Regions from separate parts of the Amedibacillus sp. YH-ame10 genome, predicted to be linked through region 1. Evidence: predicted binding sites of a transcription regulator. Region 1 holds the regulator's gene; each other region holds the start of a gene.

Evidence for each region. The regulator Rex, encoded in region 1, represses fermentation and respiration genes when NADH is low (regulators of the CRP and FNR family bind a similar motif). The targets are predictions, from matches to a motif close to GTGAANNNNTTCAC.
Region 2: the regulator Rex is predicted to act here: its motif matches at 3,653-3,666, upstream of ACWG42_RS04060 (NAD(P)H-hydrate dehydratase).
Region 3: the regulator Rex is predicted to act here: its motif matches at 2,310-2,323, upstream of gap (type I glyceraldehyde-3-phosphate dehydrogenase).
Region 4: the regulator Rex is predicted to act here: its motif matches at 2,719-2,732, upstream of ACWG42_RS14760 (4Fe-4S dicluster domain-containing protein).

Annotation. Positions count from the first base shown of each region.
Region 1 is NZ_JBSPFA010000002.1:1,655-10,471, forward strand. Features, by position in the region: gene ACWG42_RS01140 (peptidoglycan bridge formation glycyltransferase FemA/FemB family protein) at 1-1,040, shown strand, start outside; gene tsaE (tRNA (adenosine(37)-N6)-threonylcarbamoyltransferase complex ATPase subunit type 1 TsaE) at 1,054-1,509, shown strand; gene tsaB (tRNA (adenosine(37)-N6)-threonylcarbamoyltransferase complex dimerization subunit type 1 TsaB) at 1,506-2,108, shown strand; gene rimI (ribosomal protein S18-alanine N-acetyltransferase) at 2,110-2,559, shown strand; gene tsaD (tRNA (adenosine(37)-N6)-threonylcarbamoyltransferase complex transferase subunit TsaD) at 2,556-3,575, shown strand; gene ACWG42_RS01165 (diguanylate cyclase domain-containing protein) at 3,729-5,312, shown strand; gene ACWG42_RS01170 (redox-sensing transcriptional repressor Rex) at 5,446-6,075, shown strand; gene asnS (asparagine--tRNA ligase) at 6,327-7,709, shown strand; gene ACWG42_RS01180 (N-acetyltransferase family protein) at 7,753-8,322, shown strand; gene ACWG42_RS01185 (helix-turn-helix domain-containing protein) at 8,344-8,655, opposite strand.
Region 2 is NZ_JBSPFA010000007.1:995-9,811, reverse strand. Features, by position in the region: gene ACWG42_RS04080 (YitT family protein) at 1-757, shown strand, start outside; gene ACWG42_RS04075 (hypothetical protein) at 783-1,469, opposite strand; gene ACWG42_RS04070 (type III pantothenate kinase) at 1,581-2,366, opposite strand; gene coaBC (bifunctional phosphopantothenoylcysteine decarboxylase/phosphopantothenate--cysteine ligase CoaBC) at 2,360-3,571, opposite strand; gene ACWG42_RS04060 (NAD(P)H-hydrate dehydratase) at 3,752-5,275, shown strand; gene ACWG42_RS04055 (suppressor of fused domain protein) at 5,291-5,959, shown strand; gene ACWG42_RS04050 (hypothetical protein) at 6,024-6,506, shown strand; gene ACWG42_RS04045 (hypothetical protein) at 6,530-7,021, shown strand; gene ACWG42_RS04040 (hypothetical protein) at 7,018-7,626, shown strand; gene hflX (GTPase HflX) at 7,683-8,817, opposite strand, start outside.
Region 3 is NZ_JBSPFA010000006.1:34,479-43,295, forward strand. Features, by position in the region: gene ACWG42_RS03640 (TfoX/Sxy family protein) at 1-235, opposite strand, end outside; gene ACWG42_RS03645 (DUF3795 domain-containing protein) at 248-505, opposite strand; gene ACWG42_RS03650 (helix-turn-helix transcriptional regulator) at 558-1,466, opposite strand; gene ACWG42_RS03655 (ATP-dependent Clp protease proteolytic subunit) at 1,551-2,120, opposite strand; gene gap (type I glyceraldehyde-3-phosphate dehydrogenase) at 2,383-3,396, shown strand; gene ACWG42_RS03665 (hypothetical protein) at 3,501-3,677, shown strand; T-box leader at 3,726-3,930, shown strand; gene cysS (cysteine--tRNA ligase) at 3,965-5,299, shown strand; gene ACWG42_RS03675 (Mini-ribonuclease 3) at 5,299-5,685, shown strand; gene rlmB (23S rRNA (guanosine(2251)-2'-O)-methyltransferase RlmB) at 5,682-6,407, shown strand; gene ACWG42_RS03685 (sigma-70 family RNA polymerase sigma factor) at 6,435-7,010, shown strand; gene rpmG (50S ribosomal protein L33) at 7,075-7,224, shown strand; gene secE (preprotein translocase subunit SecE) at 7,237-7,413, shown strand; gene nusG (transcription termination/antitermination protein NusG) at 7,424-7,975, shown strand; gene ACWG42_RS03705 (hypothetical protein) at 8,067-8,252, shown strand; gene ACWG42_RS03710 (HAD-IIA family hydrolase) at 8,315-8,817, shown strand, end outside.
Region 4 is NZ_JBSPFA010000057.1:100-6,011, reverse strand. Features, by position in the region: gene ACWG42_RS14780 (TlpA family protein disulfide reductase) at 1-509, shown strand, start outside; gene ACWG42_RS14775 (ECF transporter S component) at 506-1,033, shown strand; gene ACWG42_RS14770 (xanthine phosphoribosyltransferase) at 1,045-1,641, opposite strand; gene ACWG42_RS14765 (DMT family transporter) at 1,780-2,637, shown strand; gene ACWG42_RS14760 (4Fe-4S dicluster domain-containing protein) at 2,752-4,200, shown strand; gene ACWG42_RS14755 (hypothetical protein) at 4,266-4,598, shown strand; gene ACWG42_RS14750 (YneF family protein) at 4,666-4,881, shown strand; gene ACWG42_RS14745 (transglycosylase domain-containing protein) at 4,983-5,675, shown strand; tRNA gene ACWG42_RS14740 (tRNA-Leu) at 5,764-5,850, shown strand.

The DNA of each region.
Region 1 (8,817 bases):
CTATCTTAATCAAACGTTTACCTTTGGGATTTACAATGATGTATATACCAAGAGGCCCTATTATGGATTATGAGAATAAAGATGTGATGGCATTCTTCTTTAAAGAGTTGAAAAAATGGGCAAAGAAATATCGTTGTTTATTTATAAAAATGGATCCAGGAATTCATGTTAATGACTATAAAATTGATGAACAAAATACCAATCGTTACCCAATAACGAATACCATCCTTTCTAATATGAAACTCTCTGGTGCGATTCATCAGGGGTTTTCAACATATATTGAAGAAAGTATACAACCGCGTTTTCAAGCGAATGTGTACAAAACAGAGGACTTCGATGAACAACTACCTCGTCATACGAAACGTTTAATCAAGGATGCTTTAAAGCGCGATGTGAAGGTTATAAAAGCAGATGCATCACGTATGAAAGAATTTAGTGATGTAGTTTCTTTGACAGAAGAGCGAAAAAATGTTAATCTACGTAATCATGAATATTTTATGCAATTGATGGATATTTATGGTGATGATGCGTATTTATTCTTGGCGAGTGTCAACATTCCTGAAACACTCGAGCGGTTACTCAAAGAACAAGAAGCGAACGCATTGGAATTAGAAGCTTTAAAAGAAGGTTCTCCAAAGAAACAACGACGTTTAAATGATATCAAAAATGCATTAGAAAAAGATATTAAGGAATTCCGTGAGTTTGAAAAGGATTATCCGCAGGATTCGATCATCGCCGGTATCTTATCTGTTGTTTATGGAAATACCATGGAAATGTTATATGCAGGAATGAACGATCGCTTTAAAAAATTCATGCCTCAATACTATTTATATACAGAGAATATGAAGTATGCCTTTGAACATGGTTTACAATATGCCAATATGGGTGGTGTCGAGGGTGATTTAGCAGATGGTTTAACGAAGTTCAAATCTAACTTTAACCCATATATAAATGAATTCATTGGAGAATTTGATGTACCAGTCTCTGTCTTTTATCGTTTGGCAAGAATGGCAATGAAGTTAAGAAAAAAAATACGATAAGAAGGTGTTCGTAATGAAAACAATAGAAATACATACTCTACAAGAAAGCAATGCATTAGCAGAAAAGCTAGGAGCCATGGTAAAACCTGGAATGCTTTTTACAATGAAGGGTGATTTGGGGGCAGGTAAGACAACCTTCACAAAGGCTTTAGGAAAGTCGATTGGTATTCAAAAGACTATCAACTCTCCTACGTTTACCATACTCAAAATATATCGCGGGGAACTACCTTTATACCATATGGATGCGTATCGTTTAGAAGGTATTTCTCAAGATTTAGGGTTTGATGAATACTATGAAGGAGATGGCTTATGCATCGTTGAATGGCCGGATTACATAGAAGAACAATTACCCAAAGAGCGTCTTGAAATATCGATTTTACGTAAAGAAGGAGAAAATGAAGAAGCACGAAGCTTTGAATTCTTTGCGATTGGTGATAAATATGAAGCAATTGTGGAGGCGTTATCATGATCACATTATGTTTAGATAGTGCACATAAGCACTTGATTGTTGGAATTTATAAAGATGGAAAATTACTTGTGGGGACGTGTAATCTCGCATGGAAAACGCAATCTGAAACGATTTTTCCTGAGCTTATTCGCATTTGTGAGGAAGCTGGTGTAGATAGTGATACCATCGATGAAGTAGTGATTAGCGGTGGACCTGGAAGTTACACAGGAGTAAGGATTGCAATGTGTGTCGCAAAAGTTTTATGTACGCGTAAATCAATACCACTTTATGCAATTTCTACTTTACAATTATATGCAGGGCTAGATGAACACGCACTAGTTATGTTGGATGCTAGAAGTAATAGAGCCTATGTAGGTGTTTTACAACATGGTCAATTTAGCGAAGAAGAAACCATTCTAACATTGGATGAAATCAAAGAAAAATACAATTCATCTATTTACCATATCTATGGAGATAGTGAACTTATCGAAGAAACACCTTGTACTCCTGACTTCTTAAAGAATTTTATGGAATTAAGACCCTATGCTAGAAAAATAGAAAATATACATACGCTTGTTCCTCGCTATTTGAAAGAACAAGATGCATACAAGGTTTCCTAGTATGATTCGCAAAATGACGATTGAGGATATTCGCGCTGTAATGGATATCGAAGAAGTTTGTTTTACGAGTCGTTGGAATGAAGAAATGTTTTTATATGAAATCGAAGAAAATGAATTTGGTTCTTTCTTTGTTTGTGAAGATGAAGGAACTATCGTTGGTTTTATCGACTTTTGGATTACCTTTGAGACATGTCAATTGGCAAATTTAGCGGTACATCCAACGTATCAAAAAAAGGGATATGCGAAAGAAATGATGGAACAGATGATAACTCTTGCAAGTAAGGCAGGATGTGAGACCATCATGTTAGAGGTACGTGTAAGTAATCAAAAAGCACGTAATTTATATGAGTCTTTTGATTTCTTTGAAATGAATATTAGGAAAGGTTATTATAGTGATAATGGTGAAGATGCCATTGTGATGTGTAAAGCGTTAGGAGGTGGACTTGAATGAAACAAACATTGATTATGGCAATTGAATCTAGCTGTGATGAAACAGCAGTTGCGATTGTTTCAAATGGAAAAGAAATTGTCTCCAACATTGTAGCGACTCAAATTGATGTACATAAAGAATTTGGTGGAGTCATTCCTGAGGTTGCGAGTAGAATACATGTAGAAAATATATCTATGGTGATCGAAGAGGCATTACAAAAAGCAAATGTTACTATGGACGATATAGAAGCGATTGCGGTAACGCAAGGACCTGGTTTGGTTGGATGTCTTCATATTGGTGTACAGGCTGCAAAGACACTGGCATGGGCGTTTCATAAGCCGCTTGTTCCAGTTCATCATATAGCGGGACATATTTACGCAAATCGTCTGATTACGGATTTGACATTTCCATTAATGGCACTTGTTGTATCTGGTGGACACACAGAACTTGTTTATATGAAAAATGAATGGGACTTTGAAATCTTGGGTACAACACAGGATGATGCGATTGGTGAGGCTGGAGATAAAGTTGGACGTGTATTAGGACTTCCTTACCCTGGTGGAGTTTATGTGGATAAACTTGCGAAAGAAGGTAAGCCAATCTATGCTCTTGCAAAACCAAAGACTGAAAACGAATTAGATTTCTCATTTAGTGGATTAAAGAGTAGTGTTCTACAATTTATCGATCGTTGCAAGCGCAAAGGTGAAACCTTTGAACCCGCTGACTTAGCAGCATCTTATCAAGAAACTGCACTGGATGCATTGTTGTTAAGAGCTCGCAAAGCTCTTGATAGGTATCATCCAACACAAATGGTGTTAGCAGGGGGAGTTGCGGCTAATTCCCGTTTACGTGAAAAAGTAGAACAAGATTTGGCCAAGGAATATCCAGATATCAAGTTTGTAATTCCTCCACTTTCTTGTTGTACAGATAATGCAGCGATGATTGCAGTTGCTGGTTATATTGCTTATCAACATGGTGTTCGTGGTGACTTTGATTGCACTGCAGATCCAAGTCTTGATTTAAAACAGTATGCATAAACTCTCATGATATATGGGGGTTTTTTCGTCTTTTGGATTTGAAGATATGAAAAATACATATTTAATAAAGATTTATCACATAATCGTGTGGTATAATATAAGCACGAAAAACACAAATGAAATATAAATTGGAGATAGGAGGTGTCACAAGTCATGAGCAATTTACTTCAGCATATGAACGAACTCATCAATACCGTGTTAAACGTTCGTTTTACGGATCTAGAAAAAGAGAAGGCTTGTTGTCTAGAGTTGTTAGATCTAAGCAAACAACACTCCTATGGATATGCTACAGCATTTGCTTATACGTATTTAGGCGACTACTATCTTGCTCAAAACGATGCGATGTTAAGTGGACAGTATTTATACGATGCGAAACAACTTTGTTCAAAAACGCTATATCCTGCGCTTTATATGAAGGTCTGTCATTTACTAGGTTTTTATTATCATTTGATCAACGATGAACAAAATGCTCTTCAATTCTATTTGGAATCAATTGCGTTGGCAGAGGAATTAAAAGATGCATACCAAAGATGTAATGCTTGGAATAATATTGCGGATATGTTTCAAGGACATAAACAATATGATGAAGCTGTAAAATATTATGAAAATGCATATCAAGCGATGTTAGAAGGTCAGTTTAAAGATGCTCGTTTATTGACAATCGTTCTGTATAATCTAGCAGAAGTAAGCGGTTATATGGACCAGTTAAATGAAATGGATGCGTATTTAACAATTTGTGAAGATAGTGAAATAGCCCGTATGGGGGATACTAGTTTTCATACGTTTTGTTGTCGTACAGGACGTCTTTTAGAGGCAGCATTTCAAGGGAATAAAGAGAAAACGAAAGAAATTGCTGAAGAAATTATAGAACGAGATTATTATGGAGTAGATGATCGTTATATTATTATTATGTTTTTGCTACATATTACGAGTGCCCTTGTAAAACTTAAAGAAAAAGAATATGCGAAACGCTATTTAGATATATTGGATGAATATGGTACGATGAATGAGATATCTTTCATCAGCCGTCTTGTAGACTTACGTGTTTTTTATGCGGAGTCATTTTCAGATGATGTAGAACTTCAAGAAAGTTATCAATCTTATTATCATACAATGCGCAAGATTTCAGTTATGGAAGATGATGTTCGTGTGAATGGAATGAAGGCTAGAATACATCTTCAAGAGATAATTTTAAAACATGAAACTACGTTGAAAGAAAATAGGCGCTTGGTAGATGAAGTTCATATTGATGATTTAACCAATATTTATAATCGTCGTTATTTCAATCAACTTATGGAAGAAAAAGATGACACGATTCATTCTTTAGGAATTATTATGATGGATATTGATTACTTTAAAGAATATAACGACTCGTATGGACACATTCATGGCGATCTTACATTACGTATGGTCGGAGATACTTTGAATCGTTACAGTCATGATGGTATTATCCCTTGTCGTTATGGTGGAGATGAATTTGCATGTTTCTGTAAGGATCAAAGCAACGAAGAAATCGAGAAGTTCATTCATGCGGTACGAAGTGATTTAGCTGCACAAAATATGGAACATAAGCAATCAAAGTGTAGTCAACAAATTACGTTATCCATTGGCTATGCAAATTGTGATAGACAGACTATAGCTGATACGCATGAAGTTTTAAGATTGGCAGATAAGGCTATGTATCGCTCAAAAGAAAGAGGAAGAAATACTTGGACTCGATATGTAGAAGAAGTATAATTTATTGAAAATGTATATATAATAGGATTGAATTCTTTGCATAAAAAGATATGAAAAATATTACGCTAGTTAAGAAAGATAAAATATTCACAAATGTAAAAAAATGTGGTATACTAGCTTGTGGGTGATTATAATGTCAGAGAAAAATGTACCGCGTGCAACCTTGCAGCGCTACCCTGTATACTTAAAAGCATTACGTAAATTAAAGAGTTCTGGAGTAGAAAGAATCATGTCAAAGGAACTTGCTAGTGTCGTCAATATTGAACCGACCACCATTCGTAGAGATTTTTCTTTTTTAGGAAATCTTGGGAAACAGGGCTATGGTTATGATGTAAATCGATTGATTGAAATCTTTAACCAGCAGTTAGGTATGGACTTTGATGAAAAAATCATACTTGTAGGAGCCGGTAATATGGGGCGTGCCTTAATGAAGTATAATAAATGGGATTATGTTGTAGGTGAAATAGCTTGCGCATTTGATGTGAACCCAGATCGTCAAGGAGTACGTTTCGGTATTCCAGTATACGATATTAAAGATTTAGATGAGTTAGTACCAGAAGGATGCCGAATAGCAATTCTGGCAATATCTGAAAATATTCAACAAACAGTAGATCGATTGATTGCCTGTGGAATTACAGGTTTGGTTGATTTTACGCATGAACATATACAAATTCCAAAAGGGGTTGTATTAAAGAGTGTAGATGTGGTATCATCTATACAAGAGTTGGTATTTGAAACAAACAGCTTGAATACAGAACGATGAAACAGACCGTGATAGGTCAAGTGTAGAAGCGAGCCATGAGGGTGAAAGATGGTACATATAAATCTATCAAGCGAACAGCTGTGGAGTTAAGCCGGAGAAATCATAGTAGACGGCTTCGTAAGGATTACGTTATATCCAAATCAAGATGTCTATCATGTATTTGATAGGAATCAGGATGGCACCGCGTAAAGATACGTTCCTGAATGTTAGGAACGTTTTTTTGTTGTTACAGAACATAGGAGGAAAGAAAAATGTTTGAATTTATGACAATTAGAGAGCTCTATGAAATTGTGATGAGTGGCTCTCATGTAGAACTAGACTCATTAGAATATGTGCAGTTGCAAGGGTGGATTCGTACCAATCGTTGCAGTGGAAAATTAGGGTTTATTGAATTAAATGATGGTACGTATTTCCGCAATGCCCAATTGGTGTATATGCAAGAACTTAAAAACTTTGAAGATGTAGAAAAGTATCCTACAGGGGCAGCAATCAGTATCACTGGTAAAATAAAATTGACACCAGAAGGGAAACAACCTTTTGAAATTATCCTTACGGAAGCTACTTTAGAAGGTGATTGTGATCGTGATTATCCATTACAGAAAAAGCGTCATAGTTTTGAGTACATGCGTGAGATACCACATTTACGTCCTCGTGCAAATAGTTTTTATGCAATCTTCCGTTTACGTTCTGTGTTATCTATGGCAATCCATGAATTCTTCCAAGATCAAGGATTTGTATATGTGCAAACTCCAATCATTACTGGAAATGATGGAGAAGGTGCTGGCGAGATGTTTCGAGCAACTACCATTGATAACCAAAACTATGAAGATGATTTCTTTGGGAAAGAAGCGTTCCTTACCGTTACTGGTCAATTGCATGTAGAAGCGTTTGCGATGGCTTTCCGTGATGTGTATACGTTTGGTCCAGCGTTCCGTGCTGAAAACTCAAATACTTCACGTCATGCGTCAGAGTTTTGGATGATTGAACCAGAAATTGCATTTGCAGATTTAGATGACGATATGAACTTAATCGAAGATATGGTGAAATATTGCATTGACTATGTGTTAGAAAATGCACCAGAGGAAATGAACTTCTTCAATACCATGATTGATAAAGGATGCATCGATCGTATCAAGAGTGTACGCAACAGTGAATTCAAACGTATGCCTTATACAGAAGCAATTGAACTGTTATCAAAAGCAGATGTGAAATTTGAAAATAAAGTAGAGTGGGGAATGGATTTGAACAGTGAACATGAACGTTATATCTGTGAACAGATTGTAAATGGTCCTGTCTTCTTAACGGATTATCCAAAAGATATCAAAGCGTTCTATATGCGTGTAAACGATGATAACAAGACTGTAGCTGCTTGTGATCTACTTGTGCCAGGAGTTGGTGAGTTAGTAGGGGGATCACAGCGTGAAGAACGTTATGATGTATTAGAGAAACGTATGGATGAACTTGGAATGGCGAAAGAAGGATTGCAGTGGTATATGGATCTTCGTCGTTATGGTGGATGTAAACATGCAGGATTTGGACTAGGATTTGATCGTTTGTTAATGTATATGACGGGTATGCAAAACATTCGTGATGTAGAACCATTCCCACGTACACCAAGAAACCTAATATTTTAAGAAAAAGCCATGATGACCTCATGGCTTTCTACTAGGAGAGACTATGAAAAAAATACGATTCGCGACTTCACGCGATATACCAACGATTTGTACAATCTATGAGTATTATGTAAACAACAGTGTTGCTACTTTTGCCTATGAAGCAATGAATGAAAAAGAATGGGAAGAAAAACTTACAATCATACAAAACAAATATCCATTTTTGGTATGTGAACTGGATGGTGAGGTTGTCGCTTATGCATATGCAAGTAGTTTTCGTGAAAGAGAAGCGTATCAATGGGATGTAGAGTTAAGTGTTTATGTGCATCCTAATGTTGTACGTCAACAAATTGGATCATCCTTAATGAAGGTACTTCTAGCATTACTTAAACTACAAAACTATCATATCGCTTATTCTTGTATTACAATTCCTAATGACGCAAGCATTTCCTTACATGAAAAACTTGGCTTTCAAACAATTGGAGTATTTAAAGAATGTGGATATAAGTTTGATCGATGGTTAAGTACTGCTTGGATGGAATATGTGCTTTCTAATTCGCCTCAACCAAGAGATATCCTAACAATAGCACAATGTAATCAGGAAACGATACAACAACTCCTCTCTCAAGTATAAGAAAAAGACTGCGAACAGTCTTTAAGCTTCTAATAACATTTTGATGACATCTAGTATAATTGTTTTTTGTTCTCTTGTTAGCATTTTCCAATTACCAATCAAGAATTGTGTTTCTTTTTCCATATCATCATTGTTGCCTGGTTCGTAAAAGAAATCACTTAATGAAATATCCAATCCTCTGCATAGACCCTCCAGCGTGGGTATAGTAGGAGAATTTCCTTTATGGAAGAGTGAATTGATCGTACTCAATGGAATTCCAGATGCCTGAGATAGTTTGTATTCAGTCATATGGTGCTGGTTCATGAGTTGTCGTAATCTAGCTAAACAGTCCATGTTTGACCCTCCTTAGACGTATTATGTATTACATAGTTAATTTTAATACGTTATTTCATAGCGTGAGTTACGAAAAAGCATATTATAGTACGAATGTGCGATAAAAAAGATGAAAACCCATGGGATATCTAAATAATTTATTAAGGAATTCTTATAAAACAA
Region 2 (8,817 bases), on a different contig from region 1:
AGGAGTGATTGGTATTGCGCAAATCATTCGTTCTGTTTTATCTCAATATGCGCATTTAGATTTTGGTGGTTTTGATATTGCGGGTATTATTAACTTTGCGATGAATGTACCGCTCTTTATTATGGCATATCGTAGTATCTCAAGACGTTTCTTTATAAAGACGTTATTATGTGTACTTGCTCAAACACTTGCATTCACTGTCGTGATGATTCCATCTAAACCTATTATTGATGATGTACTAGCAGCTTGTTTAATTGGTGGATTGATTGGTGGTTTTGGTATTGGGTTGGCACTTAGAAGTGGGGGAAGTGGAGGAGGATTGGATATCCTTGGTGTATACTTCGCTAAGAAATCGAATTTCTCTGTTGGGAAATTATCCATTGTTGTAAATGCTTTGATTTATGTGTGTTGTGCATTATTATTTACTATATCCACTGCTATATATTCTATTATCTATACGGCATGTATGTATATGATGGTGGATAAGATTCATTATCAAAACATCAATATGACCGCAATGATCTTTACAAAGAATGATAAAGTTCAAGAATCTATTTTGAAAGAGACAAGAAGAGGGGTTACCTATTGGAAAGGCGCTGGTGCCTATACCAAAACGGATACCTTTGTATTGATGACTGTCATCAATAAATATGAAGTATCACAATTGAAAAAAATTATCTTATCAATTGATCCTAATGCGTTTATTATCTTTAATGAAGGTATGAGTATTAGTGGTAACTTTGAAAAGAGGTTATAAAAAAATACAGTTTAGCTGTATTTTTTTATGCTTTTCCTCTTTGAATTCGACTTCCTATAATCTTCTCTGCTTCTCCATTAAGTCCTTCTAATACAATTCCACGTATATCCGTTATGTAGTAGGTAGGATCATTCTTTGTACGTAATCGAATATGGATTTCACTAATCGCACCAACAATAGGTGGATTGGTAAAGTAATTGCGAAAGAGCTCTGCATCCTCAGGATGTACAATTTCATGTTGAATTGATTCTTCAACAAATTGGTGGGCATTTCCAACTGCATGCCAATTCAATGAATCACAAATCGTATCATTTGCAAAGTTATACTCAAAGATAATCAATCCAGTAATATCCGCAATTTTTCGATAACGATATTCAAAGGTATCCAAATTTAATTCATCTTGTTTTAGTTGTTGATTGAATTGATCCAATAAACTTTCACAGTTGCTTAACGTATGTTCATTTTCATCGTATTCAAAATCATATTGATCACATAAATCTTGCATTTTTCGATTCAATTTAGATTTCTGTTGGTACACCTTCATTTTATCAATACTCCATAAAATAACCACAACAGAGAATAAAAGTATTAATATATATGGAATCTCTTTCACGACAACATTCCCCATATGTTTTTCGTGTTCATATATCAAAATTCCATAAATACTAATAAAACATAAAATACTAATCAATTCTTTCCAAATTTTTCGCATACTCCCAGCCCCTTTCTTTATCTATATTATAGATTATAACAAATTTCACAATGTTTTTATAGCTTTGAGCATCAAAGCATGAAGAAAAAGACATGAGTGTTCATGCCTTTATTACTTACGATTTACTTTATCTGCAGTATACTTCTCATAAATACATTTTAATCCTTTAAATGTCAAATCACGATCATATACATCAATTTCATCCGTGTTCTTATAAATAATCTTTCCAAGACCTCCAGTCGCAATAACTTTCATATTACTTCCAATAGCCTCTTTGAATTTCTTAATGATGTATTCACTTTGTCCAATATAACCATAGATAAGCCCAGCTTGCATACTTGTAGTTGTTGTTTTATTCAAAATGGATTTTGGTTTCTTGATTTCAATTTCAGGAAGTTTTGCGGCTTGTGTCCACATGGCTTGCGCACTTGTTTCTAGTCCTAACGTAATGACACCAAATTCAAAGTTTCCACGTTCATCTACGTAGTCATAGGTAGTTGCTGTTCCAAAATCTACAACAAGACAAGGACCACCATATTCATGATAAGCACCAGCAGCATCTACGATTCGATCAGATCCTACTGCTTTTGGATTTTCTGCATTTACAGAAATACCAGTTTTGATACCAGGTCCTACAATGATTGGTTCTTTGTTCATATATTTACGAATACTATTGATAAAAGAGTGCATGATCATAGGGACAACACTACTAATAATGACATCTTGAATATCTTTTATTTCTACTTTTGAAGCAGATAAGAAGTTCATAATCATAAATCCATATTCATCACTTGTTCTCTTCAATTTTGTAGTCAAACGATAGTTTCCTATCAAACGATCTTCTTTATAAATACCAACCGTTATATTTGTATTTCCTATATCGATAACAACTAGCATGAACCTTTTCCTTCTTTCTCATTGTGAATTTCTAATAGACGGTGCAATATAGCTACTCCAATGTCATATTTACTCATACGTGTAAAGTCTGTATGTTTTTCTTTTTCAATCATCGTCACTACATTGGTATCATGCTGGAAACCAGCTCCTTCTACTAATAGATTGTTCGCAATGATCATATCGCAATGTTTCTTTTCTAATTTTGCTTTGGCGTTTTGTAATAAATCTTGTGTTTCCATCGCAAACCCACATAACAGTTGATGATTTTTTTTATGTTCTCCAAGGTAGGCAAGGATATCAGGATTTTTTATAAATTCGATGTTTAAGGTATCGCCTTGTTTTTTTATTTTATTATCTGCGATGCTTTGGGCACGATAATCACCAACCGCTGCAGCTTTGATGATAAAGTCTTGAGTCGCATATAAATCTTGTACGGCTTCCATCATATCCATCGCACTTTTAATATGTATTACATTGATATCAAGGGGAGGTTGTAAATTACAAGGTCCAGAAATAAGCGTTACTTCCGCTCCCATATTTCTTGCGGCACGCGCAATTTCATACCCCATCTTTCCAGAGGAATGATTGGAAATAAAACGCACAGGATCCAATGCTTCTTGTGTAGGACCGGCCGTTACTAGAACACGTTTTCCTTGTAAAATATCACTTGTATCTAAGGCATGTTCAATATGTTCCATAATGTTTTCAAGATCCGCTAGTTTTCCTTTGCCAACATCTCCACACGCTAACAAACCAGTAGCAGGTTCGATTAACTCATATCCTAAAGATAAGCAGGCTGCTAGATTACTTTGCGTAACCGGATTTTCATACATATTGGTATTCATTGCAGGGCAAATCATTTTCTTACAAGAAGCAGCTAGAAAAGTTGTTGTTAACATATCATCCGCTATTCCATGAACAACTTTCGCAATGACATTCGCACTCGCTGGTACAATGACAAAGAGATCTGCACGTTGTGCAATGGATATATGTTTTACGCTACGATCTGCTACCTTTTCAAAGGTAGAAACCATAACATTATGTTTGGTAAGAGATTCAAATGTTAATGGGGAAATGAACTCAGTTGCATTCTGCGTCATTATGACTTCAACATCATACCCCTTTTTGATTAAATCACTGGTCAACTGTGCAGCTTTGAAAGCGGCGATTCCACCACTGACTCCCAATACAATTGTTTTTTTCATAATAACCTCCCATAAGGAATGCTTTTAGCTATCTTATTATAACGCAACTGTACTGCCTTGACAAGTTGAAGAAAAGAAAATGTTAAATATTTCACAAGCAAATAAATTACGATGAAAAAACTTCTTTTTCAAAATCATGAAAAGCGTATTATAATAAGAATATAGAAATGAGGAATGAGTATGTTTATTGTGTCTACGAAGGATATGCGTGCATTAGATCAAATTGCTATTTCAGACTATCTTATTCCGTCTTTACAATTGATGAAACAAGCAGCATGTACTTTAAAAACATATATTGATGAAAACTATCATAAGGAAGATTGTATTTGTATTGTATGTGGACCTGGGAATAACGGAGGAGATGGATTTGCTTTAGCAAGCATATTACAAGAAGATGGCTATGCTCATATACGTGTGTTATGCAATGTAGAAGAAACATCCTTGTCACAAGACGCAATGGTGTATGCCCAACGTTGGAGAGAAACAGGGAATACGATAGAAAAAGAAATGGAAATAGAGCACCTATGTTCTTTACTAGCTCGTCAAGATTTAATTGTAGATGCCCTATATGGAACGGGTCTTTCGCGTCCAATCCAAGGTAAGGATGCCACGATGATACAAGCAATTACAGAAAGTGGAGTTGCTGTGTTATCAGTAGATATTCCAAGTGGTATTCATTCAGATACAGGTGAAGTGATGGGGTGTGCAATAAAAGCAACCACAACCATTACCTTTGCATGCGCAACACTTGGTCAATTTATTTATCCTGGTTCTCAACATTGTGGTACTATGTATATTAAATCGATTGGGATACCTTCACAAGCTTTACAAAAAATCACAACCTATTCCATTTTGGAGGATAGCCTAGCAAAAGAAATGTTACCAATACGTAAAGCTCATTCTCATAAAGGTAGTTATGGAAAAGTATTGTTAATTGGGGGAAGTGTTTCCATGCATGGAGCATTGACTTTGTGTGCAAAAAGTATGTTACGAAGTGGCGTTGGCATATTGACATTATTTCTTCCAGATGTTATTGTTCCTGTTTTATCACAGAAAATAGAAGAATGTATGCTTGTATCTGTACCATCCAACGATGGATTCTTTGCGCCTAATGCCATTGATAGATTAAAAGAATGTATACAGGATTATGATATGATTGTGATAGGAAATGGTATGGGAAGAGGAAAGAATGTAGAATCCTTAGTTTCCTATGTTCTACAACAAGAACTACCATGTGTAATAGATGGAGATGCTATCTATGAATGTGCAAAACATTTAGATTTACTCAAACAAAGAAGTGCACCAACGATCTTAACGCCACATCCCAAAGAGATGAGCTACTTAACAAACTTGGTCGTACAAGATATTGTAAAAGATCCATTCACCATTGTGAAACAATTTGCCAATGAATACCATGCGGTAGTAGCATTAAAGGATCAATACACCTATATCAGTGATGGAAAAGAACTTTATGTAAATACGGCAGGAAATCATAGTTTGGCAAAAGGTGGAAGTGGAGATGTCTTATGTGGCATCATTGCGGGTCTTTTTGCCCAATCGAAACAAGCACTTCCTGCTTGTGCCTGTGGCGTATATGTACATGCAAAATGTGCAGATGAATTGTTGAAACGGGAAGATGGAAATAGTATTTTACCATCTGATTTAATAGATGAATTATCAAGTGTTTATCAATCGATACGATAAAGAAAGGAAACCTATATGGGATTATTGGATAAATTAAAAAAGAAACAAAGTGAAGTTGTAGAAGAACAAAAAGAGGAATCACATGTCGGTTGGGACGCTATCGAGAAAGCATTCCTTAAAACATATCCAGAACAAATAAATCCCAAGCATTATGCTACTTTAATCAAATGGCGTTTGGGTGGAAAAGATCCACTAGATGGTATTAGTATTTATGAATCAAAAGAGTATTGGCACTTCGTTACGTTTGGGTTAAGCGAACTTTATGAAAAAGAGAGTGAGAACTTAGAATATAGTGGATATGGTATGGAATTTACATTCAAGTTAAAGAAAGATACGTATAGCGATGAAGAAGGAGAAATCCGTTGTATTTGTGGTATTTTACAATCCATTGCGAGAGTTACTTTTCAAAACGGGGAACTATTTCAACCTTATGAATATCTGTATACAGGGCAAACACAGGGCATTGATAGTGAGATGAAATCCAATATCACTGGCTTTATAAGTGTGCCTGATCAAGAGGTAGAAGGTATCGATACACCTTTTGGTCGTGTTGATTTCATACAATTCATCGGTGTAACAAACGAAGAAATTACTGCAGTTAAAAATAAAGAAATCACAGTAAAAGAATTGTTTGAAAGACTTGGAAGTGATATCACCAATTATCATCGCAAGTCTATTCTCTAAGAACTAATATAAGAAGAACTTTTCATATCTAGCATATGTATACATAAGATAGGAGTGATGAGATATGGATTCTATCGAAAAGGATATTGCAAATTTATACAATAAAGACGCAAACAGTGCATATGCATCTTTGAAACGATTATTACAGGTAGTGGAACAATCCAATCTTGCGTATGCTTATATGGAAACCTTCTATGAAATGATGGAACATGAAAACTCTTATGTTCGAACAAGAGGGATTATATTACTAGCCCTCCATGCAAAGTGGGATACAAGGAATTATGTAGATCGATATATTGGTGCCTATATTACGCACATGGAAGATGAAAAAGCTATTACATCAAGAACGTGCATACAACATGCGGTTCATATAGCACGCTATAAACCACAATTGTGCAATATATTATTAGAAGCCTTAGAAGGGGGGACTCGTACATATAGTGAGTCCATGGCTCCTCTTATATATAAAGATCGAAAAAAAGCGATAAAACAAGTACAAGAATGGATGTATATTCATGAAGAACAAGGTGACAAAACAAAAAGGTAGTCACGACGAGAGGAACTCATTACATGAAACAAATGATATTATATGATATTGGAGAGGATGTCTTTCCAATGATGAAACAAGAAAGTTTACTATTTCATGCACTGCCAACGGTAAAGGATTGTGTTGGATGTTTTTCTTGTTGGATAAAAACTCCAGGAAGCTGTTGTATTAAGGATCGTTGTAACGACTTTACGAAAGAACTATCCTCCATCGATAAGCTTATCATTATTTCACCAATTACATATGGCGGATATTCCAGAAACATAAAAGCAGTACTTGATCGTTCTATCGGTTATTTATTGCCATACTTTCGAACATTCCATAAAGAAACACATCATCAAATGCGCTATGATAAACAATTTGCTATGCATGTGTATTTTTATGGACCGTGTGAACAGGATGAAAAAGAAGTTGCGAAACAGTTAGTGGATGCGAATGCATTAAATTTGAATACAAGAGAGCATCATGTTCATTTTTATAACGATGTAAATGATGTATACGAGGTGCTTTTATGAAAATTGCATTATTGAATGGAAGTCCTCGTTGTAAGAATAGTACTTCTTATTACCTATTAGAAGAACTTTCTAAATCTCTTCAACATCAAGACGCTACCATATTTACAAAAGCAACCTTACCTTCACTGTGTGATTGTTTAAAAGAGCTCGATGTCCTTGTGCTTGCTTTCCCACTTTATGTGGATTCTATGCCAGCATCCCTCATCGATCTGTTGAATGTTATAAAAAGTACAGGTATACACAATACAAAACTAAAAGTATATGCGATTGTGAACAATGGATTTTATGAAGCTAAACAAAATCATGTGGCAATCTCTATGGTATGGAACTGGTGTAAAACATGTGGGTTTCAAAAAGGATATGCGATTGGTGTTGGTGGGGGCGAAATGGTTCGTTTCGCACCACTAGGACATGGACCAGAAAAAAACTTAGGAAAAGCGATGCAAGAACTAACGAAACACATATGTGAAAAACAATCCGTAATAGATCAATATGTGGAACCTAATTTCCCAAAGTTCCTTTACAAGATGGCAGCGCATTATAACTGGAAAAAACAAATACGATCAAATGGATTAAAACCAAAAGATATTAAGAGAAAATTATAATCGATTATTGAATGAGGAAGTATTCTACATCAAATATGAGAAAAAGAGAGTCGAATTTAGGACTCTCTTTCATTAGGATGAAAGACATAATTTTCATATGTTTTAAGAAGGGTTTCATCAAGTTCCACTTCAATATGCATGCCATCTTCTTGATCTTCTCTATTTATAATATATGCATTTTCTTGTAGGTGAGAATACATACCACTTTTTTCGTAGGGGATACATAAGGAGACTTTTGTTGTTTGAGGGAAGATATGATGGCAGATAGTCTCTATTAGTATTTCAATGCTTTTATCATCTTTCGCACTGATGTGAACTGAGTGTTCATCTGCATATGGGTACGCAATATCTACTTTATCGCATTGATTGTATACCGTAATCATTTCTATGCTACTAGCATGGATGCGCTCAAGTGTAGCTTTGGTAACTTCCATTTGCTTTGTCACATCCTCACTCGAAACATCAACAATCTGTAAAAGTAAATCCGCAAAGGTAACCTCTTCTAATGTAGAATGGAAGGCTTCAATAAGTTCATGTGGTAAATCACGAACGAATCCTACCGTATCACTTATCAAAAAGGAACGCCCATGAGGAAGGTCAATTCTACGAATGGAAGTATCTAAAGTTGCAAACAGCATATCTTTTTCTAATACTTTTTTTTCATCATCTTGACTCGTATAAGAAAGCAAGGCATTCATAATTGTCGATTTCCCAGCGTTTGTATAACCAACAAGGGAAACCAAAGGAAGTTGAGATTTCTGCCGTGCTTTACGTTGTGTCCCTCGTTGTGCTTTCAACTCTTTTAAATCACGTGTAGTTTGTGCTATACGTGATTTGATTCTTCTTCGATCAAGTTCTAATTGTTTTTCTCCAGCACCTTTGTTTTTACCACTTGCACTTTGTCTACCAAGTTGAGTGTTTGCACCGACTAACCTAGGCAGTTGTTTTTTTAATTGTGCACTTTCAATTTGTAATCGAGCAGTTGGAGACATTGCACGTCTAGAGAATATTCCTAGAATCAAGTCACTACGATCCATAACGGTTACATTCCAATATTCTTCTAAATTTCGTATTTGCATCGGGCTTAAGTTTCTATGGAAAAGTACAATGTTAATTTCATGTTCTTGTAAATATTCAAGTATTTCTTCACATTTTCCTTTTCCTATTAAAGTTCTTAAATGAATCTGTTTT
Region 3 (8,817 bases), on a different contig from region 1:
TATCTAGTATGTAATGTTCCTTTGCCCCTGTATAAGGAAGTCCAGTTTCTGCTTTTTTCATAAGTTCTTCAATACATGGAAGCTTTTTTACGAATACAGTGTTATCACATACCAATAAAATAGGTTTATCATTAATATATACCATATATTCACCGAACATTTTACGGTAGCGAAGTTCACCTACTCCTTGTATTTGTTCACATACATATTCTATATAATCTATTGTTGTTGCCACATTAATTCCTCCTTATAAATCTAACCATAACTTACAATTTGCAATTCGTTTCCCTTGATCTCCTTGTTTTTCATCGTATGAAAATTGCGTCAACAATGCACAAGGAAACTCTTCACACAAACCACAATGATCGTGTCCTTTTGTCTCGCAACAAGACTTCAATGGACATTCACCCCAAAATGGTTGTTTTATGTTTACACATCCAAGACAACCCGTTTGTTCTTTGTATGTACATGTACTACATGTACTACCACATCTTGATTCTATCATATGCCATCCTCCTTTTCTTAAAGAATAACATAGGCTTACTGACACCTGTGTGTCAGTGTTCTTCATATTTAAGTAAAAGTTTATGTGCTCTTTCTTTTATTACTTTACGAAGGTTAACTGGTTGTATGAGTTCTGCTTTATCTGCGAAGCTTAATATCCATTCTAGAAGATATTCTTCATTGGTGAATGGAAAGGTAAAGAGAAGAGAGCCATTATCTAGTTCTTGAAAGCTATTATTTCCATATTCATCGATCAAGCGATAGCGAACACTTGCGTCAAATAAGACTTCTGCGTGTATTTCATCTGTAAAATAATGATGAAAATCAAGGCTTTCACTTGGGATTTCTCTTAATGAAAAGCATTGAGAGGTGATAGAAAGATTCGTCATTCTAGATAGTTTGAACAATTTACACGTATCTTTACAAGATTCAAAACCTAACACATACCAGCTTGACCATTGAAAGACTATAATATAGGGTTCAACATAACGAAGACTTTCACCATTTGCATTATGATATTGAAAGGCGATAACGTTAGAATCTTCAATTGCTTGATGTAGTTTCTTAATGTTTATGGACAGTTTATCTTTATAGTGGGAAGATAAATCTATCATGATATGGTTTGCGATGTACATGTTTTCTGTTGTTGAGGCAAATTTTGAAATAACATTTTGATATCGATTATCTGTGGAAATACTATCCAAACATAAAAGACCACTACATATCGCTTCTAGTTCCTTTTTAGTAAAGAGTGTTTTATCTATTTTATAATCCTCACTAATCATAATACCACCATCACTTCCGGTATTGGTGATGATGGGAATGCCTGCAAGTGTTAGATCTGTTACATCTCGATAAATGGTTCGTTTGGACACTTGAAAACGTTCCGCTAGATAACTAGCAGTTACTTTTTTGTTTTGTAGTAAGATTATAATCATAGCAAGTAAACGTTCTATTTTCATACGATTCCCCTTTGAGATCTATTACTATAAGAGTATCATATTTAGGTCAGAAATTCATAAAAAAAAGGAACATAAGTTTCCTTTTTAAATAATGGCATCAATAATTCCATAAGATTTGGCTTCGTTTGCGTTCATATAGTAGTCACGATCACAATCTTTCATAATGGTTTCTTTATTTTGTTTGGTGTGATTACTAAGAATGGAATAAAGTCTTTGTTTTACAAGTTGCATGTGTTGTGCCGCTATCTCCATGTCCTTGGCTTGCCCTTGCATGCCTCCTAACGGCTGATGGATCATAATTTCACTATTCGATAGGGCGCAGCGTTTTCCACTTGTACCAGCGCTTAATAGCACCGCTGCCATACTTGCGCAAATACCCATGCAAATGGTAGACACCTCACATTTGATATAGTTCATAATATCATAAATGGCTAAACCTGCACTGACACTTCCCCCAGGGGAATTGATATACATTTGAATGGGATCATTGCTAATGCTGGACAAATATAACAGTTGGGCACATATTGAGGACGACATATTGTCATCAATTTCTCCAGTTAAAATAATAATTCTTTCCTTTAACAGACATGAATATAAATCATAAACTCGTTCACTGCTTGCATTTTTTTCTATGATGGTTGGTACAATCACCATGGTATCAACTCCAGTCTATACACAGTATGCTCGAAGTATGAAATTTAATACTGGAAGGGGTGGCAAAACTGTCATAGCGCTTGTAATCGTTTACATTACTCAGGGAAAGCATTCTTTCTGAAAAGCCTTATTTTAAAGGATTTTTAGGAATTGTGAAGATTGCGTAAAAAGTACAAAAAAAGTGCACAAGTGAAAAGATTGTCAATTGACAATTGGATGTATAGTACGTATAATAGAGATGTTAAAAAGGAGGACTTTGAAGATGACAGTAAAAGTTGCTATTAATGGATTCGGACGTATTGGACGTCTTGCATTCAGACAAATGTTCGGAGCTGAAGGATACGAAGTAGTTGCAATCAACGACTTAACTTCTCCTAAGATGCTTGCTCACTTATTAAAATATGATTCAGCACAGGGACGTTATGCTTTAGCTGATACAGTAACTGCAAGTGAAGATTCAATCACTGTAGATGGAAAAGAAATTAAAATCTATGCAGAAGCTGATGCTAAAAACTTACCTTGGGGTAAATTAGGGGTAGACGTTGTACTAGAATGTACAGGTTTCTACTTAACAAAAGAAAAAGCTAGCGCTCACGTTGAAGCTGGTGCTCGTAAAGTTGTTATTTCTGCTCCTGCAGGAAACGACCTTCCAACTATCGTATTCAACACAAACCATGATGTATTAAAAGCTGAAGACACAGTTATCTCTGCTGCTTCTTGTACAACAAACTGCTTAGCTCCTATGGCGAAAGCATTGAATGATTTATCTGCTATCCAAAGTGGTATCATGACAACAGTTCATGCTTACACAGGAGATCAGATGACTCTTGATGGACCTCAGAGAAAAGGTGATTTACGTCGTGCACGTGCTGCAGCTGTAAACATCGTTCCTAACTCTACTGGTGCTGCAAAAGCTATCGGTCTAGTTATTCCTGAATTAAAAGGAAAATTAATCGGTTCTGCTCAACGTGTTCCAACTCCTACAGGATCAACTACAATCTTAGTTGCTGTTGTTAAAGGAAAAGTTACAGTTGACGAAATCAACGCTGCTATGAAAGCTGCTTCTAACGAATCATTCGGTTACACAACTGATGAAATCGTTTCTAGCGATGTTATCGGAATCAAATATGGTTCATTATTCGATGCTACTCAAACTATGGCTATCGAAATGGCTGATGGAAACACTCAAGTTCAGGTTGTTTCTTGGTATGATAACGAAAACTCTTACACTAGCCAGATGGTTAGAACAATCAAATACTTCTCTGAATTAGCTTAATTCTAGAACTATATGGTTACATAAAGAAGTCGGATATAAATTCCGGCTTTTTTGTTTGATTTTTTAGCAACTTCATCATAAAATATAAAGAAGAGGTGATTTCTATGGCAGTAAAGACAAGATTGATTCCTGGAGAAACAAACGGATTAAAAGATGTGGATGATTTAGATGCTGCATACATCAATGATTTAAAAGAATCTGGATTAAGTGAAGATTTGCTTGCTCAATTTATGGATATTAGTAATGAATTAAAAAAGGAAAAAGAAGAGAAACAGAAATAGAAGGCTTTTTATTGAAATATATGGAAAGACTTGTTATACTGAATACACGATAAACCTTTGATGAGGAATAGTATTTATAGATCAACACATAACAGCGATTTCTGAATGGTGGAAGCAGAAAATGTGTAGTATAAAGAATGCACCTTTGAGGGATCCTTCGAAAATGTAGAAGATACGTATGAACGGCGTTAACGTAAGAAAAGTGGAAGCATGTTTCAAATAGAGTGGAACCGCGCGTATAAGCGTCTCTATGAACTGCTTTTTTTATTTCTAAAGGAGATATGAACATGAGAATATTTAATAGTATGGAACAAAAATTAGAAGAATTTAAACCAATTCATGAGAATGAAGTAAGGATGTATGTATGTGGACCAACCGTATATAATTATCCACATGTGGGGAATGCCCGGCCAATCGTTGTATTCGATACTCTGAAAAGAACCTTTCAGGCGATTGGTTACAACGTAAAAATGGTTTCAAACTACACCGATGTTGATGATAAAATTATCAAAGTTGCGAAAGAGTGTGGAGTAAGTGAATCAGTTATAACGGAAAAGTTTATCAATGCATACAATGACGATCGTTTAGGTTTACATGCGATGATGCCTGATTCTGTACCTAAGGTTACAGAAACTATGGATGCCATCATTGACTTTATAGCGTTGTTAGTAAAACAAGGAAATGCATATGCTGTAGATGGTGATGTTTATTTTCGTGTGGGTAGCGTTGAACAATATGGGAATTTATCCAATCAACAAGTTGATGATTTGATTGTTGGTGCGAGAATTGATGAAAATAGTAAAAAAGAAAATCCTTTGGATTTTACTTTGTGGAAACGTACAGAAGATGGAATCAAATGGGATTCTCCTTGGTCTGTAGGGCGTCCTGGTTGGCATACTGAATGTGTAGTTATGATCAATCAAGAATTCAAAGAGCCTTTAATTGATATTCATGGTGGTGGAATGGATTTAAAATTCCCACATCATGAAAATGAAATTGCGCAATCACGTGCAGCTTTTAAGACTCCTATCGCTAATTATTGGATTCATAATGGAATGGTTAATATTGATGGTGAAAAGATGTCAAAGTCCTTAGGAAATGTAATCTGGGCAAAAGATATGATTGCGAAAATCGGAGGGAATGTTCTTCGTTGGTTAATGTTATCTACACATTATCGTAGTCCTTTAAATATCAATGAAGAAGGTATTGATACAGCTCGTACAGAGTTAAATAAAATACAAACATCATTGAAACAAGCCTATGTAAAGCTATCTCTTGAAGATGAAACGATAGGGACAACCATGGATAACGATGTATTTGCTCCTTTTATAGAAGCTATGCAGGATGATTTGAATACACCAAATGCATTTGCGGCATTGTTTGACGCAGTGAAAGTATTGAATCAAACCATTCGTCAACGTGAAGTAGATGTCAAAGTACTATCTTCACAAGTATGTGCAGTAGAAAAGATGTTGGATGTGCTTGGAATTGAGAATATTCGTCTTGAAATGAGCGAAGAAGATAAAGACTTGCACAAAAAATGGAAAGCTGCAGTTAAGGAAAAAGATTTTGAACATGCAGATGAATATCGTGCACAATTGATTGAAAGAGGAATCCTTTAATGAATGTTAGAGAGTATAATGGAACTTCTCTAGCATACATAGGGGATGCGGTCATGTCACTGTTTGTACGTGAAAAACTGCTTTCCATGGGGTATCAACAATCTAAAATACTACAGAAGAAAAGTGAAGGATGGGTTAGCGCAAAAGCACAGGCTTATTTCCTAGAGACACTACAGAATCAAAACTTTTTCACAGAAGAAGAATGGTCCATTGTTTTAAGAGGGAGAAATACAAATCCCAAAAGCAAAGCTAAAAATGCAGATGTATTAACTTATCGTAAGGCAACAGGACTAGAGTCTTTATTTGGATATCTTTATCTGATGAAACAGGAAGAGCGTCTACAAGAATTATGGTTAGCCATTCAAACTATAGGAGAATTACAATGACACAGTATGTATATGGTAAAAATGTTGTGAAACAACTCTTATCCGATGATAAGAAGATATATGAAATCGTTATGTTTGAACATATGAATGATGCGGAGTTTGAACTAGAAATCAAAAAACACAATATTCCTTTGAAAAAAATGGGACGAAAGAAGATGGATCAACTATTACAGGCGAGTAATCATCAAGGAATTGCGGCAAAAATAGAGGATTATAAAACATATGAAATAGAAGATATTCTTGCGGATATTCCAAAAGGAAAAACACCTTTGTTGGTTATGTTGGATGGTTTAGAAGATCCTCATAATCTTGGGGCTATTCTTAGAACTTGTGATTGTGTTGGAGTGGATGGTGTAATCATCGGAAAACATCGCAATGTGAAGTTGACTCCTACTGTCGCTAAGGTTTCTACGGGTGCTATTGATACAGTTAAAGTTGCGATGGTAACCAATCTTGCGCAATCTTTGAAGTATCTAAAGAAGCAAGGGTATTGGATTGCGGGTGCTGATTTTGATAATTCTGTGGATTATCGTCAGGGACGTTATGATATGCCTTTGGTGTTAGTTGTTGGTAGTGAAGGCTTTGGTATTAGTTCTTTGGTAAAAAAGAACTGTGACTTCTGTGTAAGATTACCAATGGAGGGAAGTGTTTCTTCCTTAAATGCTTCTGTTGCTTGTGCGATTCTTTTATATCAAATTCATTCACAAAGAAATCCGTTATAGTACTTACTCCCATAATGGGAGGATATTATGCACTATGAGAATGATTATGAACTCATATATTTAATACATTCAAATGATGAAATAGCGTTGCGCCTTTTACTTGAAAAGTATGAAGGTTTCGCAAAGGCTACCATCAAGCGTTATAAAAAGAATATGGATCGAAAAATCTGTTACGATGATTTGATGCAATTGGCACGTATAAAACTCTTACAAGCTGTGGATAATTATCGTGTGGATTGTGACGTGGCTTTCTTTTGTTATTATGCAGATGTATTTCGAAATGCAATGATTGATGACTATCGTGAACGTTTCACTTACAAGAGTGCGTGTGAACGTTTCACGTTATCATTGGATATGCAAGTTCGTGATATTTATGAACAGTATACATATTTGGATATAATGGAGTCTCAAACAACTGAAATTCCAGCGACTGTATGTGATCGTATCCTTAAAGCGAAGAGAAAATTATCGCCTATGGAAAAGCGTATTTTTGATTTACGTATGCAAGGGTATACGTATGTGCAGATATCACAACAGTTACAAATCAATACAAAGAAAGTAGATAACACACTACGTAAAATCAGAAAACAAAAAAGAAAATAATGATGAATTGACGAAATCATGACTTTATGATAAAGTTAATAGGCAAGAAAGAGGTGTTTTTTTTATGGGCGATAAAGTAATTTTGACATGCACAGAATGCCTTTCTCGAAATTATACAACAACAAAAAACAAAAAAACGCATACACAGCGTATTGAATTAAACAAATTTTGCAAGAAATGTGGTAAGCACACCATCCATAAAGAGACGAAATAAGGAGGATCACATATGAAATGGTTTAGTATCAGTGGAATTATTAGTGAAACAAAAAAGATCCAATGGCCTAAGGGAAAAGATTTAGCAAGAGATAGTATGACAGTATTCCTGTTTGTGTTCTTTCTTGGTGTATTCTTCTATTTATGTCAGTTTGTGACATCAGCATTCTTGAAAGTAATCGGAATATAGGAGGTATTATATGGACCAGGAAATTCAAAAAGAATGGTATGTAGTTAATACCTATGCAGGACATGAAAATCGTGTAAAAGAAAACTTAATGCGTCGTGTTGAAACAATGGGCTTGCAAGACAAGTTGTTTCGTATTGTTGTCGCAGAAGAAAAAGAAATAGAGTATAAGAACGGGAAAGAAGTTGAAAAGACTACAAACTTGTTCAGTGGATATTTATTCGTAGAAATGATGATGACAGATGAAGCATGGTATATCGTGCGTAATACTCCAGGAGTTACTGGGTTTATCGGTTCATCTGGTGGTGGTGCAAAACCATTCCCTGTTGCGGATGAAGAAATGGAAAGCATTTTACGTCGTTTAGGAATGAGCGAACGTAAAGTACAGATTAATTATGAAGTTGGAGATCGTGTACGTATTTTAAGTGGTGCATTTGCGAATGTAGAAGGTAGTGTAGAAGAATTACATGATGATACACAAACTGCAGTTGTACTTACAATCCTATTCGGACGTGAAACACCAACAGAAATTAGTTATGCTGAATTAGAAAAAGTTGAATTCTAATTAGAATCTTAGAGATAAGATTCTTTTTTTTCGCATGAAGTGACAAAATTATGCAAGTACAAATACTATAATGAACACAGGAAGTGATGTTATGAAAGAAAGAGCGGGTCTCATTATTATGATTACTGGCGTGATTTTGCTTATCAAGCCAAATTTTGATATTGAGCAAATCGCTATGAGCTTCAACTACGTAGTCGCAAACTATTGGCCAGTAGCACTCGTTTTAATAGGATTGTTGTTAGTAAATCCTAAGAAGAAAAAGACAAGATCTAGATAAGAGATACTTGACAAATGTTCCCTTTCTACTATGATAAAAGGGTAAAGAAAGTAGGGACATTTATGAAAACATATTTAATTGATTTAGATGGTACTATGTACAGGGGTACAGAAATCATCGAAGGGGCAAAAGAATTTATTGATGCATTACTTGAAAAAGGGGAACATTTTGTATTTTTAACAAATAACGCAAAGCGAACAAAACGTCAAAATGTAGAACATATGGAGAAAATGGGATTCACAGGAATCAAAGAAGAACATTTCTTTACATCTAGTATGGCAGCTGCTCGCTATTGTGCATCGAGATATGAAGGAAGAAACGCATACTATATTGGACAAGATGGATTAAGAGAAGCATTACTAGATAGTGGCTTTCAAATCACGGAAGAGAATGTAGATTTTGTTTTTGTAGGGTTAGATACAACAGGTACTTATGAAAAATATTCTAAGGCATTGCATTATTTAACACAAGGTGCACAACTGATTGGAACAAATAACGATCGTTTGTTAGCACAACCTGGCGGTTTTCATATGGGGAATGGTTCTATTGTTGCGATGTTTGAATA
Region 4 (5,912 bases), on a different contig from region 1:
GTGGTGATGAAGGATCTACTTCATGTAGTTTAGAGGAAAGCGCAGACATGAGTGATTATGAAAATTTTATAAATAAAGACAATCAATTTATAAAATCTGATATGCCTTCTGTTTTATCTATATTGGAAAAGAAACAAAATGCGGTTGTGTACTTTGGATTTCCAAAATGTCCGTGGTGTGTTGAGGCATTGCCTGTTTTAAATGATGTCGCAAAACAACAAGAAATCGAAATTTTGTATGTGCAAACACGAGACAATGATAAAAAATCATTGATCAGTGATGAAGAAAAGAAAACGATTATGGAATATACAGATAAATTCTTAGATAAAAATGAGGAAGGTAATAAACAATTCTATGTACCTTTTGTGATTACGATTGAAGATGGTGAAGTTACTGCAGGACATGTAGGGACTGTAGATGGATATGATACTAGTGAGCGTAAAATGAATGAACAAGAGAAACAAGAGTTAACAAATATTTATACGGAAATGCTTAAGGATAAAAAATGAAAAGTCAAGTAAAGAATATTTCGCTTTCCTCCATGTTTTTAGCCATGGGGATCATTCTTCCTATGGCGTTTCATTGGTTCACATTTACATCTGGAGCTGTATTTTTACCGATGCATATTCCAGTGCTCTTATGTGGGTTTCTATGTGGTCCATTTTATGGGGCTTTGGTGGGTATTCTAACGCCATTGTTATCTAGTGTATTAACGGGGATGCCGATGCTTATGCCAGTTGGTGTATCCATGATGTTTGAACTTATGACCTATGGAATATTAAGTGGTATTTGTGTAAAACGCTTCCGTATTTACCCTAGTTTGATTCTTACCATGTTGGCTGGACGTGCGGTAAGTGGAGTGGTAACGCTTGTGTTATTAAGCTTTACTGGTAAAGCTTATACACTGGCAATTTTTATAGGAAGTGCATTTGTAACTGCCTTTCCTGGGATTGTATTGCAGTTGTTGGTGGTACCATTTTTGGTACGGGTTGTTATGAAGATCCGAAATCAGAACGGAATACATAAGATTTAAAAAAATCCACATCAGTTGTTCGATGTGGATTTTTCTTCATTTACAAACGCTATGTGATCCTTGTCTAAAGATGCAATTCTTGCTTGAGAGTATACCATATATCCCTGTTCTTCTACTTTGCTTCTACCAGATTGGAAAGCTTTTTCAATCACGATACCAATGCCACTTACTTTGGCATTTGCTTGCTTTATAATATCGATAGCGCCTAAACAAGCTTCTCCGTTTGCCATAAAATCATCAATGAATAATACATAATCATTGTCGGATAAATATTTCTTCGAACAGGTGATATCATAATCCAAATCTTTTGTAAAAGAATGCACCTTCGTTTTATAAATATCGTCAGTCAAAATTTTAGACGTGTTCTTCTTAAAAAATACAACAGGTACTTGTAATAAGTAAGCAAGCATCAAAGAAGGCGCAATCCCACTTGTTTCAATGGTACACACTTTTGTGATGGGAACATCCTTGAAATGTTCTTTAAAATCTTGAGCGATTTGCATCATTAACTCTGCATCAATTTGATGATTCAAGAAAGAATCCACCTTTAAAACATCCTTGTTTAACGATTCACCATATCGTCTAATATAATCTTCTAGTAATTTCATATGCTTTTCTCCATCTTCAAATATAGTAAATATTATAGAGAATAAATAGGAAACTTGCAATATTTACAAGGAATTCCAAAAAAGTATTTTAATCGATATGAAGTTTATGATAAGATATAACGCGAATGAGGTGAGAGAATGAAGCGTTCATACGCAAATCTGATGTTGATTTTTGTTACCATCGTATGGGGCGGTGGGTTTATTGCGACAAGTGGTGCTTTGGATACTTTTTCTCCTTTTTATATCATGATGATTCGTTTTGTTGGCGCAGCAATCATTCCGTTTATATTATGTTTTAAAAAGTTGAAGACACTTGATCGTTACGTAATTACACGTGGTTTATTATGTGGAGCTTTATTGTTTTTGGCATTTTCTTTTCAAACCTTTGGTTTAAAATATTCTTCACCAAGTAAGAATGCATTCCTAACGGCTACTAATGTCGTATTTGTTCCTTATTTGTTGTGGATGTATGTAAGACGTAAACCGAATAAAAAAGAAATTATAGCGAGTGTAATTTGTGTTGTTGGGATTGCTTTGTTAACCTTGAAACCAGATGCATTAAGTTTGAGTGTGGGAGATGTTTTATCTGTTATCTGTGCGTTCTTCTTCGCAACACATATGATTGCATTAGAGCGCTATTCTCATCATAGTGATGCGGTGGTTATGACAACTTTGCAAATGATAGGTGCTGGAGTAATGTCTACCATATGCGCATTGATATTTGAACAACCACCAGCAAACTTTGAAATGAGTGCATTAGGAAATATTCTATATTTGGTTTTTGTATCTACCTTGTTAGCATATTTAGTACAAACATTTGCACAACGCTACACAAGTGCCAATAGTGCTTCTTTGATTCTTTCTATGGAAGCCTTGTTTGCATCCTTGTTTTCCTTCCTTATTCTTCATGAGACGATGAGTTTTATGATGGTTGTAGGAGCGTGTTTGATATTTGCGAGTGTACTTTATATTGAATATAAGCCAAAAGGTAAGTAAACATAAACGACGAATGTAAAAAAAGACAAAAATTTTTCATTTCTGTCTTTTTTTATAATTTGTTTGTGCTATAATTAGCTTGTTAAAAATTACACAAGTGATTAGGAGGATATTATGTCATTATTTACCCATGAAGCAAGACAGTTTAAGTTCGATGTTCTACTCGAAGTTAGTAGACGTGCATTTTCTGGAACAATCAATGAAGATACATGCGATGAAGTAGCGAATCTTCTGATTCCTGGAAAACGTGCTGATTTTAGATGTTGTACGTATAAAGAAAAAGAAATTATTCGTCAGCGTACTCGTATCGCATTAGGGAAAACACCTGTACCTGTTGAACATAGCAATGAACGTCAAATCGTTCGTGTCATCGAAGCGGCATGTGATGGCTGTTCTATTCAAAAAATTCAAGTAACAGACAACTGCCGTAAATGTATGGCGAAAGCATGTTTATCAGCATGTAAGTTTGATGCTATACATATGGGAGAAGGTCGTGCATTTATTGATTATGACAAATGTAAAGAATGTGGGGCATGTAAGAATGCTTGTCCATTCAATGCGATTGTTGAAACACAACGTCCATGTATGAAAAGTTGTCCAGTGGATGCTATCTCTATGGATCAAGACAATCTTGCTCTTATTGATGAAGAGAAATGTATCAACTGTGGTGCTTGCCAAGCAAAATGTCCTTTTGGGGCAATCGAAGACATGTCTTGGATGGTAAACGTGATTGAGGAATTAAAAAGTGAAAATGATGTGTATGCAGTTTTTGCTCCTGCTATTCAGGGACAATTTGATGAAGCTACACTTCCACAAATTAAGGAAAGTATGCGTCTTTTAGGGTTTAAAGATGTATATGAAGCAGCAATTGGTGCAGATGCGGTAGCATGGTATGAAAAAGAAGATGCAAAAAAACATAAAGCAGAAGGCGTTAAAATTACAACTAGCTGTTGTCCTGGATTTGTGAATTTAGCAAAACAACACTTCCCGGAAGTATATGAAAAGAATGTATCCCATATGGTAAGTCCAATGGTGGCTACGGCTCGATATTTGAAAAACAAGCATAAAGATTGCAAAGTTGTATTTGTTGGTCCTTGTGTTGCTAAGAAGCAAGAAGCATTAGATAGTGAAGTTGATTTCTGTATTACATTTGAAGAATTAGGGGCAATGTTGGTTTCTAAACATATCTCTCCTGAAAATGTAACTCCACGTGATGAAGATGTAGCATCTGCTCATGGACGTAATTTCTCTATTGGAGGAGGAGTTTCAAAAGCTGTTGGTATTGCACTTGCAGAAAATGGCGATGAAGCAATTAAAACAGAATATGCGGATGGAAGCGTTGCTTGTAAGAAAGCATTGTTGATGATGAAGATAAATCGCTTTGAAGCTGATATTTTAGAAGGAATGGCTTGTCAGGGTGGATGTATTTGTGGTCCTGCAACCATTGAGTCTGCGATGAAAGTAAAAGCTAGAATGACGAAAGAAAACTTACCAATCAAGGATAAGACAATTCATTCCACATTAGAGAAATACGATTTCTCAGACATCGATTTACACCGTTAATACCTTTATGACATAAAACGACAATGAAATGATAGGATGTATGGTAGAATACTTTTGGTGATATTATGAAAGTATGCTATGCAATACGTCCTTCTTTTTATGAATTGATACAACAACATCCTGAACTCTTACGTTCTAGCGAAGATCTGTCGATGGAACAAAGAGAATTGATGTTTGAAAAAATCGATATAAATTCTATGATGATAAGCGCGAGTTCGTACTTTCAAAGCGCAATTGTCATGGAGGAATCCATACTTTATTTAGATCACTCAATAAAACAAAAACAATATTCCATGGAATGTTTTGAATATTTTGTAAAAATAGATTCTGAACAGAATCCATTTCTTCCATTTGTGAAACGTATATTTCGTAATTTTTTTGTGCTTGAGTGCGAATAAAGATGAAAAAGTATTGTAAAATGTTCTTAAAAATAGTAAAATGGACTTACTGCGAGGAGGATTACATATGGATTTAGTTAGTTCTATTATATTAACACTAGTTGGTTTAGTGGTCGGAGGTTTCTTAGGCTTTTATTTCACAAGAAAGAAGTTTGAGAAAGAACTGAAAGAAAACCCACCTATTAACGAGAAAATGATTCGTGCAATGTTCTTGCAAATGGGAAGAAAACCATCTGAAGCGCAGATCAAGCAAATAATGAAGTCTGTTAATTCCAATAGATAATACACGGGAAACCGTGTTTTATTTTTCTTACAATCAATAACAGAAGTGTAAGATAACGAAAAAATAAAACATATCATGTTATACTAGGGGCAGGTGATATTATGAAAATATTAAAAAGAATATTATTGTTAATAGTGCTATTAGCTCTTCTAGGTGGCATTGTATTTGCTGGAGTTGGATTCTTCAATTATAAATCCGCAATCAATAAAGAAAGTATTGAGGATAAAGTGAGTGAAATTCAAGGAAGAAGTGAATACGTCTCAAGCGAAGATATAAGCCCTTATTTATTAAAGGCAACGGTATCTATAGAAGACCATAGATTTTATGACCATAACGGAGTGGATTATTTCGCGATGTTACGTGCATTGGTTTCTAATATCTTTGCAAAGGGTATTGTTGGCGGAGGTAGTACGATTACACAACAACTTGCGAAAAATCTTTATTTTGATTATCAATCCACGTATTTACGTAAAGCGAGCGAAGTATTCATGGCCTATGATTTAGAAGGAAAATTGAGTAAAGAAGCAATCCTTGAGCTATATGTGAATGTTATCAATTATGGAGATAATTATATTGGTATAAAAGCGGCGAGTGAAGGATACTTTGGGAAAGAACCAAAAGATTTAACATTGAATGAGGCGACCTTATTGGCAGGACTTCCACAATCGCCAAGTAATTATCAACTAAGTGATCATAAAGAAAATGCTTTAAAGAGACAAAAACAAGTGTTAGAAGCTATGGTACGCGATGAAGAAATCACAGAAGCACAGATGGAACTTATCGTTGGGAAATAGATATAGAATGAAGTCTTGAAAAAAATACAAATTGCTTTAAAAAATAATTGCATTCAAGAATGAAATACGTTATAATAGTCTAGCACACGCCCGAGTGGTGAAACTGGTAGACGCAACGGACTCAAAATCCGTCGGTAGCAATACTGTGCCGGTTCGAGTCCGGCCTCGGGCACCATGCTAATAAAGTAGCTCCCAAATGGGAGCTTTTTTATATGGTTCTTTAACATTTGGTGTTGG